DNA from 2 places in the Rhodococcus qingshengii JCM 15477 genome. Region 2 is predicted to be linked to the other one. Evidence: riboswitches for the same ligand, from Rfam matches in the RefSeq annotation. Region 2 holds a riboswitch; the other holds the start of a gene.
The links. Region 2 has a riboswitch for cyclic di-AMP ahead of M0639_RS22625 (transglycosylase family protein). Riboswitches for the same ligand answer to the same signal wherever they lie in the genome.

Region 1 (4,192 bases), 1.2 Mb from region 2:
CAGGGGCCATTCCAGGATTCGCCCGCCGTTCGGGCGCCGTCCAGTCCGACGATCGACCCGTCCGCAAGAACCGACCACTGATCGCCGCGTTTCGCGAGTGTCATGGACACTGCCTTGCGCGTGGGCAATGCGTCGACGCCGTCGAGGGCGTACCGCAACAGAACTTGCGCATTCCATACTTCGACGTCTCCGCCCGGCGCACCGGTTCGCGGCGCCGGAGTCAGGCCGCCGCTGGGAATCTCGTATCCCCAGTCGGAGAATTCGAGCGCTCCCGCTGCAGTGGCTCGTCGAACTTCCGCCTCGAGCACACCGGGTGCGGCGGAACTGTCGACGAACTTCGCCAGCCCCGACGGATCGTCGGACATCTGAGCCGCGGCCCATGCATCGAGAAAGCTCTGGACTTGAGCGCTGCGTTCCGCGTCCTGTTCGGCGGCGGCGTTTTCGTCGGAATCGGACCTGTTCGTCAGGAAGATCGTCAGGCCCAGAACGAGCACCACGGCTACACCGAGCGCCACGAGGGCCGGATACTCCCAACGGCGTGGTCGATCTGCGCCGACGTCGGGCGTCGTCATCGGTTCAGTCGGCACGGTGCCGAGTGTAGGAGAACTCGACTCGACGCTTCACGGCGGCTGGCCACACGCCACTCAGGCGCAGCAAGCCGTCAGTAACGACGCGCAGTGGAGAACTCCATGCCTGCCATCGACTGGACCTTCACCGGTACGCCGAACGTCGACGCATGCAGAATGTTTCCGTCGCCGGCGTAGATGCCGACATGCGAGTTGTCGCTGTAGAACGTCACGACGTCGCCGGGCTGTAGTTGGTCCCTCGACACCGGTACACCGCCCTGCGCCTGCGCTTGGCTCGATCGCGGCAGAGTCTTTCCGATCTGCTTGTAGGCCCACACCACCAGACCTGAGCAGTCGAACTCGTTCGGGCCGGTCGCGCCCCAGACGTACGGGTCACCGATCCGCGTGAGGCCTGCCTGCAGAGCAGCAGCACCCGAGCCAGGGGTCAAGTTAGCCAGAATTTTGCTGAGATCGACATCCGGCGGGAAAGGCGTACCGCTCAGTTGGTCACGTTCGTCGTCGGTGAGATTCTGGAAGGCTTTGGTCACGTCGGCGATCTGCGTCTGCAGTTCACTCTGCTTGCGCTGCAAATCGTCACTGAGTGCGCGGGCTTGATCGGCGGCGGTTCGCGCTTCTTCGGCCGATCGCTTCGATGCTTCCGAGGCGGCACGCGCATCGGCAGTGGCTTGGTTGAACTGAGAGACCTGTACTGCCGCGTCGTTGGAAATCACGTCGAGCGCAGACATCTGGTCGAGCAACTGCTGCGGCGAGTCGCTCACCATCAACGCAAAGAGGCGATTGGTTCGCGCACCCTGGTAATTCGCTGTGGCAATACGGTTTACCGCCGGAGCGAACTCGGCGACGCGCGCCGAAGCCGCGTCGAGAAGACCCTGATCGGCTGCCGATCGCACGTCCGCATCATTCGCGACTGCCAGCTTCGCGTCGAGGTCGATCTGCGCGTTGTGCAGCGCTTCGTTGGTCTGCTCGGAAACCCGGGAGAGTTCACCGAGCTTGTCGAGCGCCTCGGTGGGGTTGGTGATGACGGGGTCGGCACCGGCCTGCATCGAAGGCCCTGCAACGAGTCCGAACGCCAGCACTCCCACTGTCAATGCGGCCCGTACTCGACTGTTGTTTTTCGATGAAACCACGGAATGCAACTCTCCGTCTCGGTGAAGCGACGCCGACCGGGGCCGGTCGACGATCTGTTAGCTGGCTGTCAACTATCCACAGTACCTGTCTCGGCCGCGCAATGTCTCGATAAGGTTACGGAACGGCATACGTTTGTGTCTACTCGCCGGTAGGCGTGTCGGGGTGAAGTACCGGGCGAATTGTCGCGAAACGAAAATGTGGGCCCCGAATCGAAGATTCGAGGCCCACATTCGAAGATCCGGAGCTCCCCCGAGCTCCGCCGCATCACAGCGGCGGATCGTTCCGACTGCCTACCGGAGACAGCCGTCGAGCGTGTTCAGAAATCAGTAACGGCGAGCGCCGTCGTACGGCATCGAGGACACCGGAGCGAGCTTCACGGGCTGACCAGCGGTCGACGCGTGGATGACATTGCCGTTACCGGCGTAGATGCCCGAATGCGATCCGCCGTAGAAGGAGATCACGTCGCCGACCTGAAGATCGGACTGTGCGACGGCAACGCCGGCTGCAGCCTGGTCGTAGCTCGTGCGAGGCAGGTTGAGACCGGCCTGCTTGTATGCCCACTGAACGAGACCGGAGCAGTCGAATGCGTCCGGGCCGGCTGCGCCGTACACGTACGGGGAGCCCAGCTTGCTCTCTGCGGCGCGAACTGCCTGCTCACCAACACTGGAGATGGGAGCGGCCGGTGCAGCCGGTGCGATGTCGGTGATGCCCGGAATGACCGGCAACTGAGGAATAGAAACGCCCGGAACCTCGAACGTGCCGACGCCGGGGATGGTGATGGGGTCTGCCGAGGCAGGTGCAGCGGTTGCAGCGAATGCTCCGACTGCGAGCGCGCCGGCTACTGCCAACTGCGCTGAACGCTTGAAACTCTGTGACGCCACTTAAGGGTTGCTCCATTTCTTCCATTCATCCGCCGACCGAGTTAGCTGACGGGTTCGGGCTGGGAAGATCAGCCCTACCCGCGTGGTCTGCAGCGATCCTGCGTGCTGCACCCCAGGCGGGATTCACCCCAGTGGAAACTTGGGTTCCCGGTTCGGGTTCCTCGCGGAGATCCCGATTAGGCGGTTCCTGACGATGCCGGTCCTGTTTGGTCCGGCAAGACTTCGTTAGGTCTCAGGAAGGTTACGAAATGATCGCGACGATGTCGACCGCTTCGTGACAATCGCGCCCGATTCGCCGGAAATCGTGGTGCCGCGCCCGCGATACGCCCGGCGGGTCACGGGGAGATAACAACAGGTCGGTTCGGCGACCCACTCCAGGCCGTCAAACCCGCGCCCGCTACCCACTGCCAAGGCTCACCAAACCCGACAATCCGATCTTCCATGCAGTTCAACGATGATTACTTGAAACTAGAACTTGTTCCGGTCACGGACGCGGTTTCAGCCGTCGACAGACGCACCGAAGACCCCCTCGACTCGCCCTACTCACAAGTAGGCGCGCGTCCACATTCGCGAGTTCCCACCGCAAGTGTGATCCTCGTCTCTCCTACTTTTGTCGGGCGTTCATCGACCGATTTCGCAACGGAAGTCCGTGCGGGTCGGATTCCGTGTCTGCACTCTCGAATTCGTGTCGGGGGGTACTTCTACTGTCTGCGGTGTGAGTCCCGCCTCGGCCCGAGAATTTCCGTCTCCGCCCCCGTTCTCCGACGGGGAGAAGTTCGACGTCGGGCGGCAACTGAGCTTCGACGAACTGGACACACCGCTGAGCGAGACAACATTTGTCGTCGTCGACCTCGAGACCACAGGGGGCAGCGCCGACCAGGACTCCATCACCGAGATCGGCGCCGTCAAGATCCGCGGCGGCGAGGTACTGGGCGAAATGGCAACACTCGTCGACCCCGGCCGGTCGATTCCGCCCTACATAGTCGAACTGACCGGAATCACCACGGCCATGCTGATCGGCGCACCTCCCATCGAACGTGTCCTGCCTGCATTTCTCGAGTTCGCCGAGGGCGCGGTGCTGGTGGCACACAACGCGCCGTTCGACATCGGTTTCCTCAAAGCAGCGGCGTCACGCAGCGCGCGCCCGTGGCCTGCGTTCCGTGTCCTGTGCACCGTCAAACTCGCCCGGCGCGTACTCACACGCGACGAAGCACCTTCGGTGAAGCTCTCCGCACTCGCCCATCTCTTCCAAGTGACCACCCAGCCGACGCACCGGGCTCTCGACGACGCGCGTGCGACCGTCGACGTCCTCCACGGACTGATCGACAGGGTCGGAAACCAGGGTGTCCACAGTTACAGCGAACTAGTCGACTACCTGCCCAACATTTCCTCGCATCAACGGGCCAAACGGTCCTTCGCCGCAAACCTGCCGCGAAGCCCCGGTGTCTACCTTTTCCGCGGTCCTTCCGACGAAGCCCTCTACATAGGAACTGCTACCGACCTTCGACGCCGCGTCCGCAACTACTTCACCGGTTCGGAGACCCGCGGCCGGATGAAGGAAATGGTCGCGCTGGCCACCCGTGTGGACCATGTCGA
Region 2 (4,192 bases):
ATTACGCATAGTCGTGGACCGCGTCGATTACGCATAGCGGGCCCGCGGACCGAAGAACCCGACCACAGCAGTTGCTGTGGTCGGGTTCTCTGGTATCAGGTCGTATCAGCGGCCGAGGCTACCGAGTCCGGGGAGGTTACCGAGCGAACCGGTACCCGTTCCCGGGTTGCCCGGATCGACGGGGCCGACCGGCCCCTCGGAGACCACGATGGTCACGCTCGAAGCACGCGAAAGCACGCTCTTCGCAGTGACCTCGACGGTGACGCTGCCGACAGCGGTGGGGGTACCCGAGATGGTGCCGTCCTGTGCGAGGGACAGTCCGCCGGGCAGAGTGCCACTGGTGAGTGCAAAGGTTGCGCGCGCATCGGCGGCAGTGAGCTTCTGCGAATACGCCTTACCTACCTGAGCGGCAGGCAATTCGACGGTCGCGGGTAGCGGGTACGCAGCAACGACTGTCACCTTGCCCCCGTTGGTCGTCGACGCGATGGCGCCGGTCGAGGTGTCGAGCGCGAGGTTTTTGACCTTCTCCAGTGCCGGAACCTTGGTATCGGTCAGAGCGGTGGTGGCGCGGGTCGTCAGATCGACCGACCACAGGTGTCCGTTCATGACGTCCGCGACATATGCAATGCCTGCCGCAGCGTCGACGACCACGCCGTTGGGAATCGCGGTCGGAGACAGCGTGGTCTTCGACAGAACCGCGCCGGCCGGGGTGATCGCCCACAGGTTGGTTGCCCGGGTGTCGGTCATGTAGATGTTGCCGGTGTTCGTGTCGACATCGACGTCGACCGGGTAGAGGTTGTCGGCACGCACGATCGACTTGAGTGCTCCGCCCTTGCGTACGTCCGCCTGCCACAGCGTGCGGCCGTAATTCTCGTCGAAGAAGTTGGTGTCCGCGATGTAGAGGAAGCCGCGGACACTGTCGAAGGCGAGCTTGGTCGGCGTTGCCGACTTGTGGACCAGAATGCTCGACACGGCGTCGGCGGCGTTGGGGTCGACGACTCGGATGTTGCCGGACTTGTAGTCCGAGAAGTACGCGCGGTGTGTTGTGGGATCGACGACGACATCGTTGATCTGCGGACGCGAGCCGTCGGGGTTCTTCTCGCTCAGCGTGACCGTCTTTTCGACCTTCCCGGTCTTCGTGTCGACAATCGAGATCGCGCCGCCGTAGGAGGAGGACACGTATGCGCGTCCGAGGCCTGAGTCGACGGCAAGTGCCGACGGGTAACCGACGACGCCGTCGATGGTGCCGACGGACTTGCCGGTGTTCGTGTCGACGACGGACAACGAGCTGGTCGGTCCGCCGTACTGCGTGATGTATCCGCGGTGGGTTGCCGAGTCGACGACGATGTCGCCGGGCTGGGTTGCGGAATAGCTTCCGACAACACCGTGTGTCGGATCCTCGGGTGAGGCGTGTGCAGCGGGAGCAGTGACGGCCAGGCCGACAGCAGCAGCGGCGACGGCGAGTGATGCGGTGACCGCACGCCGACGGTATTGCAGTTTCATGAGGGGTGCCCTACTTCTTTGGAAGACTCTGCGAAACCTGCCCAATCGAGGCAAGTCAGGCAAACCTAACCTAAGTTTCGATCTCGATGTTGAGACACGGGCCACACCTTGGGCCCGGATCGACACACCTCTCAATCGCCCGAAATTGTATTTCCACACAACGTGTGACCTTGCTCACATTACGGATGGATAACGGAACGGACACAACCGGACATTCACTCGGGCACCCCCACCTACCTGGGAAGAGTCTCCTGCGCTTTGTGTGACGCGTTGTACGGCTTTCGCCACGCCGCGTTATCAAATGGTGACACGAGCGACTCGAGCCGTTACCGTCGTTTTCGGCCGGGAAACTCGGCCACCTCCGGCCCGCCGCGCCAAGCCTTGTCCCGCGGGTACCGGACTTCCGACAGAGCATTCCAGGGACGAGGACGGGGGACCCAAAGTCCTCTGTGAGAACAGAAAAGTTCTCCAGTGGACACCGGTTCGATCGCAAGACCGAATCTTGGGGTGAAGCCAGACCCTTTCCAGCCAGGAAAGGCGAGGCCGGGCGACCTCTCAGCCCGAACCCGACAGCTGACCTCGCAGGCGCGTGTGGAGAGGATTTCGACCATCATGAGCGGACGCCATCGCAAGCCCACCACCACCGGCCGCACTGTCGCCAAGGTCGCCGTCACCGGCGCCATCATGGGCGTAGCAGGAATTGCAGCCACCGGAACCGCAAACGCTGCCCCCGACTCCGACTGGGATCGTCTCGCCCAGTGTGAGGCCGGCGGAAACTGGGCCATCAACACAGGCAACGGTTACCAGGGCGGACTGCAGTTCTCCCCCAGCACGTGGAACGCACACGGCGGCGGACAGTACGCAGCCACCGCAAACCAGGCCACTCGCGAGCAGCAGATCGTTGTTGCCGAGCGTGTTCTCGCAAACCAGGGTTGGGGCGCATGGCCGTCCTGCTCCTCCAGCCTCGGGCTGAGCAGCGGCGCCACCGAGCGTTCCGCTCCGGCCACGACGGCTCCTCAGGCAGCTCCGGCTCCGGCGCAGCAGGTCGCACAGACCGTTGCACACCCGGTCGCCGACGCCATCGATCAGGCAATCGCATTCGCCGAGGCCAACGGTATCCCGGTCGACCCGCAGATCCTCGCAGTCGCCGACACCGCGAAGTCGTTCCTCAAGTAACACCGGCAAGACTGTCCGCTCGGACGCTCGAACATCAAGAAGGCCCGCACCGATTCGGTGCGGGCCTTCTTCGTGTCGAGTTGTTATCGGTTGATGACGGTGTGCGGGTGTACGTAAGGAAGTGACTCCACCGGAACCGGAAAGGTGGTGTCCTCGCCGAAGGGTGAAAGTCCACCTGCGCGGGTCGATGACAATTCGGTCACTGCGTGATCTCCGTCTGCAGTTTCCGGCCATCCTGGATCTACATAGTGTTGCTTCGAATTGTTGGCCACGAAGTCATTTTGACAGGACGCCGTTACGCCGTACAGACCAGGTCTCTAATCTGATACCTGATGACCGAAACACGTGGCACCCCGGCGGGCAGTTCCGCAGCCGAAAGTCTGACCGATTGGCTCTCGGCGCGCAGTGACGCCGAGTTGACGGAGTTGCTGCGTCTGCGCCCCGATCTGGCCGTACCGCCGCCGAGCACGATGGTGGTTCTCAGCGGTCGGGCACAGCAACGCGCGTCGGTCAGCCGAGCCGCGGACGAACTCGACACCCTCGATTTCGGTCTTCTCGAATTGTTGGCACTGGCCGGCGCCGAGGAAACTCCGATGACGCGGGCGGAGCTCAACAGTGCGATCGCCGAACGCGCCCTGACCGGCAAGGGCAAGGTCACCAAGAAGGCCGTCGACAAGTCTCTGTCGAAGATGCGCGCGTCCGCCCTCATCTGGGGTGTCGATCCCATCAGCGTCGTCCCGGCAGTCATCGGGATGATTCCGTGGCGTGTGGGGCGCGCCCTCGAACCTGCCGAGGCGATGACCGAGACCGAGATCTCGGCTGCGCTCAACGCTCTGGACACCCGCGAGCGGGATCTCCTCGAGACACTCGCCAACTCCAGCCCGATCGGTCGCACCCGCGACGCTGCCCCCGGAACGCCGCCTGAGCGCCCGGTTCAACGACTGCTGGCGGCCGGCCTGCTGCGGTGGCTCGACGAGCAGACCGTCGAGCTTCCGGCGACGGTTCGTCAGGTCATCCGCGGCGAGCCGGTTTTCGATCCGACGACGCTGACCGCACCTGTCATCGGGGGCGACAAACTCAAGCCGGCGGACGTGAACGCCGCAGCAGCCGGCGAGGCGCTCGAGTTGGTACGCCAATGCGAGAACGTGATCGCTGTTCTGGGCGCAGCGCCGGCCCCCGCACTGCGAGCCGGTGGGCTCGGTGTTCGAGAACTACGACGCGTGGCCAAGACGGCCGATCTCGACGAAGCGCGCGTGAGCCTACTTGTCGAGTTGCTCTCGGCAGCCGGACTCATCGCCAGTGGAACACCAGACCCGGCGCCGGTCTCGGACAACGCGGACGAATACTGGACGCCCACGCTTGCGGTCGACGGCTGGCTGAACGCATCCACAGCGCGACGGTGGGAGGTCCTGGCGTCCGCCTGGGTCGACGTACCTCGAGTCCCGTGGATGATCGGGCTGCGCGATTCCACCGACAAGCCGATCGCGGCGTTGTCCGAGGAGGGCCGCGCTCC

Region 1: linked by a shared signal. The riboswitch ahead of M0639_RS16915 (C40 family peptidase) and the one ahead of M0639_RS22625 (transglycosylase family protein) in region 2 are both predicted to bind cyclic di-AMP.

The regions. Positions count from the first base shown of each region.
Region 1 covers NZ_CP096563.1:3,722,749-3,726,940, forward strand. The annotation lists gene M0639_RS16905 (peptidase MA family metallohydrolase) at 1-587, opposite strand, end outside; gene M0639_RS16910 (C40 family peptidase) at 662-1,714, opposite strand; gene M0639_RS16915 (C40 family peptidase) at 2,039-2,596, opposite strand; cyclic di-AMP (ydaO/yuaA leader) riboswitch at 2,611-2,789, opposite strand; gene M0639_RS16920 (DEDD exonuclease domain-containing protein) at 3,312-4,192, shown strand, end outside.
Region 2 covers NZ_CP096563.1:4,956,799-4,960,990, forward strand. The annotation lists gene M0639_RS22615 (YccF domain-containing protein) at 1-11, shown strand, start outside; gene M0639_RS22620 (YncE family protein) at 106-1,503, opposite strand; cyclic di-AMP (ydaO/yuaA leader) riboswitch at 1,898-2,107, shown strand; gene M0639_RS22625 (transglycosylase family protein) at 2,116-2,679, shown strand; gene M0639_RS22630 (hypothetical protein) at 2,763-2,951, opposite strand; gene M0639_RS22635 (helicase-associated domain-containing protein) at 3,012-4,192, shown strand, end outside.